DNA from 3 places in the Nocardia puris genome. Region 1 is predicted to be linked to each of the others. Evidence: riboswitches for the same ligand, from Rfam matches in the RefSeq annotation. Region 1 holds a riboswitch; each other region holds the start of a gene.
What was found. A riboswitch is a leader RNA that binds a small molecule or an ion and turns the genes downstream of it on or off. The one in region 1 is predicted to bind S-adenosylmethionine.
Positions count from the first base shown of each region.

Region 2: another riboswitch for S-adenosylmethionine. It lies ahead of OHB21_RS23890 (amino acid ABC transporter permease); the one in region 1 lies ahead of OHB21_RS10045 (rhodanese-like domain-containing protein).
Region 3: another riboswitch for S-adenosylmethionine. It lies ahead of OHB21_RS02645 (bifunctional o-acetylhomoserine/o-acetylserine sulfhydrylase); the one in region 1 lies ahead of OHB21_RS10045 (rhodanese-like domain-containing protein).

Region 1 covers NZ_CP107943.1:2,246,279-2,249,547, reverse strand. The annotation lists gene OHB21_RS10050 (O-succinylhomoserine sulfhydrylase) at 273-1,487, opposite strand; gene OHB21_RS10045 (rhodanese-like domain-containing protein) at 1,484-1,900, opposite strand; SAM riboswitch class IV at 1,916-2,031, opposite strand; gene OHB21_RS10040 (Rv0361 family membrane protein) at 2,067-2,516, opposite strand; gene OHB21_RS10035 (FAD-dependent oxidoreductase) at 2,812-3,269, shown strand, end outside.
Region 2 covers NZ_CP107943.1:5,155,135-5,158,403, forward strand. The annotation lists gene OHB21_RS23885 (amino acid ABC transporter ATP-binding protein) at 1-331, opposite strand, end outside; gene OHB21_RS23890 (amino acid ABC transporter permease) at 328-1,377, opposite strand; SAM riboswitch class I at 1,527-1,620, opposite strand; gene OHB21_RS23895 (hypothetical protein) at 1,905-2,606, shown strand; gene OHB21_RS23900 (hypothetical protein) at 2,880-3,269, opposite strand.
Region 3 covers NZ_CP107943.1:591,193-594,461, forward strand. The annotation lists gene OHB21_RS02640 (NADP-dependent isocitrate dehydrogenase) at 1-1,084, opposite strand, end outside; SAM riboswitch class IV at 1,427-1,539, shown strand; gene OHB21_RS02645 (bifunctional o-acetylhomoserine/o-acetylserine sulfhydrylase) at 1,630-2,958, shown strand; gene metX (homoserine O-acetyltransferase MetX) at 3,030-3,269, shown strand, end outside.

The DNA.
Region 1 (3,269 bases):
AACCGCGAACGCGATATCCGCATGCACGGGCAGCGCACCGTCGTTCTCTTGGTCGCCAACTTCCGCCAAGATCTTCCCGGGTCCTGGGTCCGAGAGGTCCGGGACGGCAACTTCCAGACCAACCCCTGGGATGGGACGCCATCCCAGGAGGCCGAGTTCGCACTGTGGGAAGACGTGACAATTCACGGTAGCCCGTGACCTCGAAGCCGGTTTCCGCGCTCGAACGAATCACGCGCGGCCCGCGAGACCAGCGAGCCGCGCGGGAATCGTTCCTACCCCAGCGCCTGTTCCAGATCCGCGAGCAGGTCCTCGGTATCCTCCAACCCCACCGAAATCCGCACCACACCATCGGTCAATCCGATGGTGGCGCGACCCTCCGGACCCATGGCGCGGTGGGTGGTGGTGGCGGGGTGGGTGATGAGGGATTTCGCGTCGCCGAGGTTGTTGGAGATGTCGATGATGCGCAAACGGTTGAGCACCTCGAAGGCGCGCTTCTTCCCTTCGCCCTCGGGGGCGTCGAGTTCGAAGGTGACCACGGTGCCGCCGCCCGACATCTGGCCGCGGGCCAGATCGTACTGCGGATGTGATTCCAGGAAGGGGTATTTCACCCAGCGCACGCCCTTGTTCTCCTCGAGGAAGCGCGCGACGCGCAGCGCGGACTCGGTGGAGTAGCGCACCCGCAGCGGCATGGTCTCGAGCCCCTTGAGCAGGGTCCAGGCGTTGAAAGGGCTCAGCGCCGGACCCGTATGGCGCATCAGGGTTTTCACGGGTCCGTCGATGTAGTCCTGCGTGCCGAGGATGGCGCCGCCCAGCACGCGGCCCTGCCCGTCGATGTGCTTGGTGCCCGAGTAGACCACCACGTCGGCGCCGAGCTCGAAGCCCTTTTGCAGCAGCGGGGTCGCGAAGACGTTGTCCAGCACCACCTTCGCGCCCGCCGCGTGCGCGAGCTCGGTCACCTTGCGCACGTCGACCAGGGTCTGCATCGGGTTGGCCGGCGTCTCGAAGAACACCGCGGCGGTGGGCTTCGACAGCGCCGCCTCCCACTGGTCCAGATCCTCACCGTCGACGAAGACGGTCTCCACCCCCCAGCGCGGCAGGATCTCGTTGCACACCACGAAGCACGAACCGAACAGGCTGCGCGCCGCCACCAGCCGGTCGCCGGCGCCGAGCAGCGCGCCGAGCGCGGTGAACACCGCCGACATGCCGCTGGCCGTGGCGAACGCGGCCTCGGCCCCGTCGATCAGGCGGATGCGCTCCTCGAACATGGCGACCGTCGGGTTGCCGTAGCGGGAGTAGACGAAGTGCTCCACCTCGCCGGTGAACGCGGCCTCGGCGGCCTCGGCGCTCTCGTAGACGAATCCGGAGGTCAGATACAGCGCCTCGGCGGTCTCCTCGAAACCGGAGCGGCGCAGGCCGCCGCGCACGCCGAGCGTGGCGGGACCGACGCCCTCGGGCAGCGGTTTGTCGAAGGCGCCACCGGTGATCACGACTGGCTCCACGGGAGGCCCTCGGCGCGCCACCCGGTCGAACCGCGGTGCCCGGACGCGTCCAGACCGCCCTCGAAACCCTCGGACACGTTGTAAGAAGGCCCGATGCCGAGTTCGGTGGCCACGCGCGCCGCGTGCGCGGAACGCTGGCCGGAGCGACAGATGAACAGCACGGGTGCGTCCTCGGCCCGGTCGGCCAGTTCCTGCTTCAGCTGGTCGGCGAAGCGCGGGTTGCGGGCGCCCGTGCTGTCGACCCACTCGATCAGGACCGTGCGGCGGTCGAGCGAACTGACGTCGGGCACGCCGACGAAACGCCATTCGGCGTCGGTACGCACGTCGACCAGGACGGCGGCGGGGTTGTCGCGCAACACTTCCCACGCCTGCCGCGGGGTGATGTCACCGGCATAACTCATGTGGACCTCCTGTGGAATCCGCACTTGCCGCGCCCGGGTTCGGCGCGCGGCCAGGTCGTCACCCGGAGCACCCCACCGCGGAGGAGGGTTGCCGACCAGCCAGCCGGGGCTTGACGCTGGTTCTCATGACCTCAGCGACGAGATTGCACCGCGGGCCCGCACCCTGTCAAACAGTGCAGACCAGCCATTTACCGTCGGCGCGGATCAGGTTCCAGGTGGCGGTGCGCTCGGCGCCCTCGACGTCGGTGGTGACGGACACGGTCGCCTTCTCGCCGTCGATGGCGGGCGCGGCGATGTTCTTCACCTGAATCGTCTTGCCCGAACCCTCTTGTCCGGCCAGCGGGGACCGTTCGGGGTCGAAGTCGGCGCAGCCGGTGCCGGGCGGCGGCACCAGGTCGCTGCTGTTGGTCCCCTCGACGAAGTTGCGCACGGCCGCGGAGACCCGGTCGGCCTCTGTGACATTTTTCTCAGCGGGCGCGAGCACGCCGCCGAGCACGATCGCCACCAGGACGATTCCCGCCACCACGGCGGCGGCCACGAACGGCGCCAACGAGCGCCGATCGGTCTGGTCGATCGGAATTGATTCACCTTCGTCGGGCGGCTGCTGCTCGGTCATGGATCGATGATCCCCGACCGTGTTCGACGCACCGGCGCGGGTAGTGCACAGTGGCACGGATAGAATCGCCACAACCACAGCCGTCGCGGTGGGCGTTGGGGGGCGTACCCACGGCGCTCGATGAACTTAGCCTAAGCTAAGACCGCCGACGTTGACGTTTCGACCATAAGGGTGCGCGTAAGAGATGACCGAACAGAGTGCAGTGTCCAATGGCGGTGTTCGCGAACCCTCCGTGGTGACGCAGGCTGCCGCCTCCGGGTCTGACGCGCCCACCGCGGGGCCCCGACCGCTCCGCATCGCGATCGTGGGTGCGGGACCGGCCGGTATCTACGCCGCCGACGCGTTGATGAAGTCCGACGCCGACGTGTCGATCGACCTGTACGAGCGCATGCCCGCGCCGTTCGGGCTGATCCGCTACGGCGTCGCCCCCGACCACCCGCGCATCAAGGGCATCATCACCGCCCTGCACAAGGTGCTCGACAAGGAGCAGGTGCGCCTGCTCGGCAATATCGACTACGGCACCGACATCACCCTCGACGACCTGCGCCGCTTCTACGACGCGGTGATCTTCTCCACCGGCGCCAACGCCGACCGCGCGCTGCCGATCCCCGGCATCGACCTGGACGGCTCCTACGGCGCCGCCGACTTCGTCTCCTGGTACGACGGGCACCCCGACGTGCCGCGCACCTGGCCGCTGGACGCCGAGAAGGTCGCGGTGCTGGGCGTCGGCAACGTCGCCCTCGACATCGCCCG
Region 2 (3,269 bases), 2.9 Mb from region 1:
TGTCGAGCACGGTGAGATGCGGGAACAGATTGAACTGCTGGAACACGAACCCGATGCGCGAACGCTGTTTGCGCACTTCGCGATCCGGCAGCGGATACAGGGTGTTATTGCGGCGCAGGCGATATCCGATCAGCTCGCCGTCGATGTGCACGGTGCCCGCGTCCACCGGTTCCAGGTGGTTGAGCACCCGCAGCAGGGTCGACTTGCCCGAGCCCGACGGGCCGATCACCGCGACCACTTCGCCCGACCGCACGGTGAGATCGATGCCGTGCAGGATCTCGGTGCGCCCGTACGACTTGCGCACGCCGCGCACTTCCACGGCGGCGCTCATCGGGTGGCTCCCCGCGGCGCGTTCGCGGCGGCGGCGAGTTCACGCAGCCGCCACCGGAACTTCTGCAAGGGCGTGGGCGGCGGCGTGCGGTGCGCGCCCTTCGCGTAGTGGCGCTCGATGTAGAACTGCGCCACGGTGAGGATCGTGGTGAGCACGATGTACCAGAACGTGGCCACCATCAGCAGCGGCACCACCCGGCCGTTGCGGCCGTAGATCACCTGCACCTGGTAGAACAGCTCGGCGATCGCCATCACCGACACGATCGAGGTGCCCTTGAACAGGCTGATCACCTCGTTCGTGGCGTTGGGCAGGATCGAGCGCATCGCCTGCGGCAGCACGATGGTGCGGAACTGGCGCCACCGCGGAATGCCCAGCGCCGCCGACGCTTCCAGCTGTCCCGGGTCCACCGAGATGAGCCCGGCGCGGATGATCTCGGCCGAATACGCCGCCTGATGCAGCGCCAGACCGATCACGGCGGCGGTGAAACCGCTGATCACGCCGTTGACCTCGAAGGTGAGGAACGCCGGTCCGAACGGAATGCCCAGCGAGAGCGTCTGATACAGGTAGGCGATATTGAACCAGAACAGCAACTGCACGATGAGCGGGATCGAGCGGAACGCCCAGATATAGGACCAGGCGATGGTGCTCAGCACCGGGTTGTTCGACAGCCGCGCGATCGCGAGCAGGGTGCCGATGAAGAAGCCGAGCACCGTGCCCCACAGCGTGAGCTCCAGCGTCACGCGCAGCGCGGCGAAGATCGACTCGGCGGTGAAGTAGGCGGCGAACGTCGGCCAGTCCCAGCCGGGATTGGTGACCAGGCCGTGCAGGAACTGGGCGAGCAGGATCAGCGCTATGACACTGATCACCCACCGCCACGGATGCCGCGTGCGGGCGACCGTCGGGGCGGTGTCGGCGCGGGTGACGGCGTCGCGGGTCGCGACGCCGGTATGGGGCGCGTCGCCGTCGGCCGCCTGCTCGGCGGCGGGCGGTGCGGGGTCGGCGCGATCATCGTGGAGGGGGGCTTCGGGTGCGGGAGGCGCACTCATGGGAAATCCTTCGGAGAACTCAGACGGCGGCGGTGGGATCCGTCGCCACCCGCGGGGCGGGTCTGGTGCGGTCGGTCGCTGTGGTCAGCGCCGACAGCAGCCGTGCTGTCGGCCGGCCCTGCGGGCGTTCGCGGTTCGCGTCATGCAGTCCTCCATCGGTCCCGGCGGAAGCACCCGCACCCGGTGACCGGGGGGTTGCTGCGACGTCGGTGAGCCAGGTCTCTCGGTCGCTCTGGATGGGTGTGCCCGGCCCCGTGCGCCGGGCGCAGCAGGGTCTGGCCGAAACATCATGCGAAGCGCGGCAACTCACCGGCAAGGGTAGAAATCAGGCTGAGCCCAGCCCTGGTCCCGCGGGCCCGCCGGCGTGATCATTACCCGCGCCGGTCGGTGCTGTTCCCTACGCCGACCGGCTCTCTCGCCCCGGCGCCACGACGCGCCGGAGAATTTGCCACCGCCGAAAACGGCTGCGTCCGGCGTTTGCGGGAGTAGTCTGTCTGCTCATCGTGCCGCCGATGAGGAGGTCCGCCGTGGCCGTGTTGCACCGCCTGCCCCGTTTCGCCGCCCTCGCCACCGGAGCGGTCGCCCTGACCGCCGCGCTGGCCGCGCCCGCCGCCGCGATACCGGCCGCGGCCCCGGAACCACCCGGCAGGCACCAGGCCGCGACACCCGGGGATCTGTTCGCCGCCTACGACAGCACCGTCCAGGTGTTGCGCGGCCTCGGCATCGACCCGTTCCTGTATCCCACGGCGGCCGCGTTCTGCGCCGACGGTTCGGCGCTGGGCCTGGTCCCGGCGGTGGCGGGAGCCGTGCCCGGCCCGTGGCCGAAGACGAACATCGCCGTGCCCGGCCTGGATCTCACGGCCGTGAAGGCCGGTCAGACCCTGTTCACGTTCATCCCGGTGGGCCTGGGCCCCGAGAGCGGGAACACCGCCGGGATGCAGGTGGCGTGGTTCAACGTCAGCAACGGGCGGGGCGGCGTGGCCGCCATGGGCCCGATCGCGGAGATCTTCCGCGGCATGATCCCGCCGCAGATCCCCGCCGAACTGCGCCCGCAGGCCGAGCGCGCCATCGCCGAGTTCTTCCTCGCGGCGCTGCCGGTCGGCGGCATCCGCGCGGTCCCGGTCGACACCGGACAGGGCACGGTGCTGGCCGCGGTCTTCGGCACCGTCGACAACGGCGGGCGCTCCTGCTTCTTCCTGCCCACCGTCGGCATCACGACGGTGCCGTAGGGGCTGAGGCGAAGTCCGATCCGGGGCCGCGTCGTCCGTGGGTTGCGGTCCTTCCCCGGCCTTGCCGGATGACGATCGGCGGCTCCGAGATGGGGTCGGACTCCGAGATGGGGTCGCAGGTGCTCAGGTAGCGGATGCCTCGGCTCGCGTGGTCCCGGCCGGCCGGTGCGTGTTCGCTTGCGTGGTGGCGGGATCGCGTCGACCGAATGGGCCACGACGACCCCCAGCCACCGGCTGATCGGCCCGGATTCCGAGGCACAGCCGAGCGCCCGCTCAGGCGGCAGGTACCCCGGCGGGTGCGGCTTCGGCTCGTGCGGTTTCGACTTGGCTGGTGCGCGCTTGCCTGCGCAGCAGCAAGGTCGCCACCACCAGGTAGGCCGCGACGATCAGCAGGTTCAGCGCGCCTTGGGCGGTGTCACCGCGGTCGAAGCGGTCGATGGCGGCGACGGTGATGACGCCCGCGCCGAAGCAGAAGCCCGCGGTGAGGGCGGGCGCGGCGATGCGGGTGGGCAGCGCCGCCACCGCGAGCAGGTAGAGGGAGAACCCGAAATCGGGCACGGTGAAGATGTTGTGGGTGCGGTACTCGGGATTGGCGATCAAGGCGATGAGCAGCCACAGGCTGACCGGCACGGCCGCGATCCTCGCCATCGTGAGCAGATTCAT
Region 3 (3,269 bases), 1.7 Mb from region 1:
CGTCCTCGAGCGTCTGCGCGAAGCCGATCACCTCGGGGGTGTTGTCCAGCTTGCCGCGGTGCTCGAGACCGCGGGTCCAGGCGAAGATCGACGCGATCGGGTTGGTCGAGGTGGGCTTGCCCTGCTGGTGCTGGCGGTAGTGCCGGGTGACGGTGCCGTGCGCGGCCTCCGCCTCACAGGTCTTGCCGTCCGGGGTGAGCAGCACCGAGGTCATCAGGCCCAGCGAGCCGAAGCCCTGCGCGACCGTGTCCGACTGCACGTCGCCGTCGTAGTTCTTGCAGGCCCACACGTAGCCGCCCTCCCACTTCATGGAGGAGGCGACCATGTCGTCGATGAGGCGGTGCTCGTAGGTCAGGCCCGCGGCGTCGAACTGGGTCTTGAACTCGGCGTCGAAGATCTCCTGGAAGGTGTCCTTGAACATGCCGTCGTAGGCCTTCAGGATGGTGTTCTTGGTCGACATGTAGACCGGGTAGTTCTGCTGCAGGCCGTAGTTGAACGACGCCCGCGCGAAGTCCACGATCGACTTCTTGAAGTTGTACATGCCCATGACGACGCCGCCGTCCTCGGGCATCTTCACGACCTCGTGCACGATCGGCTCGCTGCCGTCCTCGGGGGTGAAGGTCAGCGTGACCGTGCCGGCCTGGAACACCTTGAAGTCGGTGGCGCGGTACTGGTCGCCGAAGGCGTGACGACCGATGATGATCGGCTTGGTCCATCCGGGCACCAGGCGCGGCACGTTCGAGATGATGATCGGCGCGCGGAAGATGGTCCCGCCGAGAATGTTGCGGATGGTGCCGTTGGGCGAGCGCCACATCTTCTTGAGGCCGAATTCCTCGACCCTGGCCTCGTCCGGGGTGATGGTGGCGCACTTGACGCCCACGCCGTGGCGCTTGATGGCCTCGGCCGCATCGATGGTGACCTGGTCGTCTGTCTTGTCCCGGTACTCGATCCCCAGGTCGTAGTACTCGAGGTTCACGTCGAGGTACGGGTGGATCAGCTTGTCCTTGATGAACTGCCAGATGATCCGGGTCATCTCGTCGCCGTCGAGTTCTACGACGGTGCCTTCAACCTTGATCTTGGACATGGATCTTCGTGTCCTCCTAGGATGGTGCCCTCATTGCACGGCCAGGCGAACACGCTTGTGAGCGGACCCCAGCTGTTCAACAGACAACGTATATGCCCCGCGGTGTTTGCGGGACGCGTGGTGCAAACAAGACAAGCGTACTGCTGTCGGAGTCCTCACCGCTCGGGGAGGGCCCGTTGTGCGGACTGTGACGAACCTCCGACCCGCGGATCACCTGTGATCCGCACCACTTTCACCATCATGACATCCGGCCGCGACCTGCGCGTCGCGGGTGCGGCCGGTGCGCGGCCTCTCCGGGGAGGGATTTCGGCCGACGGCGGGCGCCAGCTAACATGTCGGTCAGGTCATGAGTGCCAACGCCAAGCCCCGGCTCGTTGGCCGGCAACCCTCCAGCTGCGGTGGGGTGCTCCGGGTGAGGACCTGGCCACCCGACGGCCGGGTGGCAAGCGCACCAGCAGGAGGTTCCCGGAAATGTGTTGCTGTAGTCGATAGACCGCATCCTCGATTCCCTTGAATTCCGGCGAAACTCCGTGGAGACCAACACCATGACCGACAACGCATCGGCCGAGTTCGACCCTGCCCAGTGGTCCTTCGAGACCAAGCAGATCCATGCGGGCCAGGCCCCCGACGCCGCCACCAACGCCAGGGCGCTGCCGATCTACCAGACGACGTCCTACACCTTCCGCGACACCGATCACGCGGCGGCGCTGTTCGGCCTGGCCGAACCGGGCAACATCTACACCCGCATCGTCAACCCCACCCAGGACGTGGTGGAGCAGCGCATCAACGCGCTCGAGGGCGGCGTCGCGGCGCTGCTGCTGGCCTCCGGCCAGGCCGCGGAGACCTTCGCCATCCTGAACCTGGCGAACTCGGGCGACCACATCGTCTCCAGCCCGCACCTCTACGGCGGCACCTACAACCTCTTCCACTACTCGCTGCCCAAGCTCGGCATCGAGGTGTCCTTCGTCGAGGATCCCGATGATCTGGAGCAGTGGAAGGCCGCGATCCGGCCGAACACCAAGGCCTTCTTCGGCGAGACGGTCGCCAACCCGAGCAGCTCGGTCCTCGACATTCCCGGCATCGCCGGTGTCGCGCACGCCGCGGGCATCCCGCTCATCGTGGACAACACCGCCGCCACCCCGTACCTGATCCAGCCGCTGAAGCACGGCGCCGACATCGTGGTCCACTCGGCCACCAAGTACCTCGGCGGGCACGGCACGGCCATCGCGGGCGTGATCGTGGACGGCGGCACCTTCGACTGGACGGTCACCGACGAGCAGGGCGACGCCCGCTTCCCCGGCTTCACCACCGCCGACCCCAGCTACCACGGTGTGGTGTTCGCCGACCTCGGCGCGCCGGCGTTCGCGCTCAAGGCGCGGGTGCAGCTGCTGCGCGATCTGGGTTCGGCCGTGTCGCCGTTCAACGCCTTCCTGATCAGCCAGGGCATCGAGACGCTGAGCCTGCGCATCGAGCGCCACGTGCAGAACGCCAAGGCCGTGGCCGAGTTCCTCAGCGAGCACCCCGCCGTGGAGAAGGTCCACTACGCGGGCCTGCCGTCCTCGCCGTGGTACGAGCGCGGGCAGCAGCTGGCGCCCAAGGGTGTCGGTTCGATCGTGTCGTTCGAGCTGCGCGGCGGCGTGGACGCGGGCAAGAAGTTCGTCAACGCGCTCACCCTGCACAGCCACGTCGCCAATATCGGCGACGTGCGCTCGCTGGTGATCCACCCGGCGTCGACCACGCATTCCCAGCTCACGCCCGAGGAGCAGGTCACCACGGGCGTCACGCCCGGCCTGGTGCGCCTGGCCGTGGGCATCGAGGGGATCGACGACATCCTGGCCGACCTGCGAGCCGGTTTCGAAGCGGCCACGACGTGACCGTGAGCACCGATCAGGGCTACGCCCGGCCGTCGCGGCCGGCGGACGGTTCCGCGCCTTCGGGTGCGGAACTGCTGCCGCCGCCCGACGGCAGGCTGGGTCTCGTCGAGATCGGGGACGTGCGGCTGGAGAGCGGCGCGGTCATCCCCGATGTGCATCTCGCGGTGCAGCGGTGGGGCGAGCTGTCGCCCACGCTGGACAACGTGGTGCTCGTCGAGCACGCCCTGACCGGTGACTCGCACGTGGTCGGCCCGCCCGGCGGTGTCCACCAGCAGCCCGGCTGGTGGGACGGCATGGTCGGGCCGGGCGCG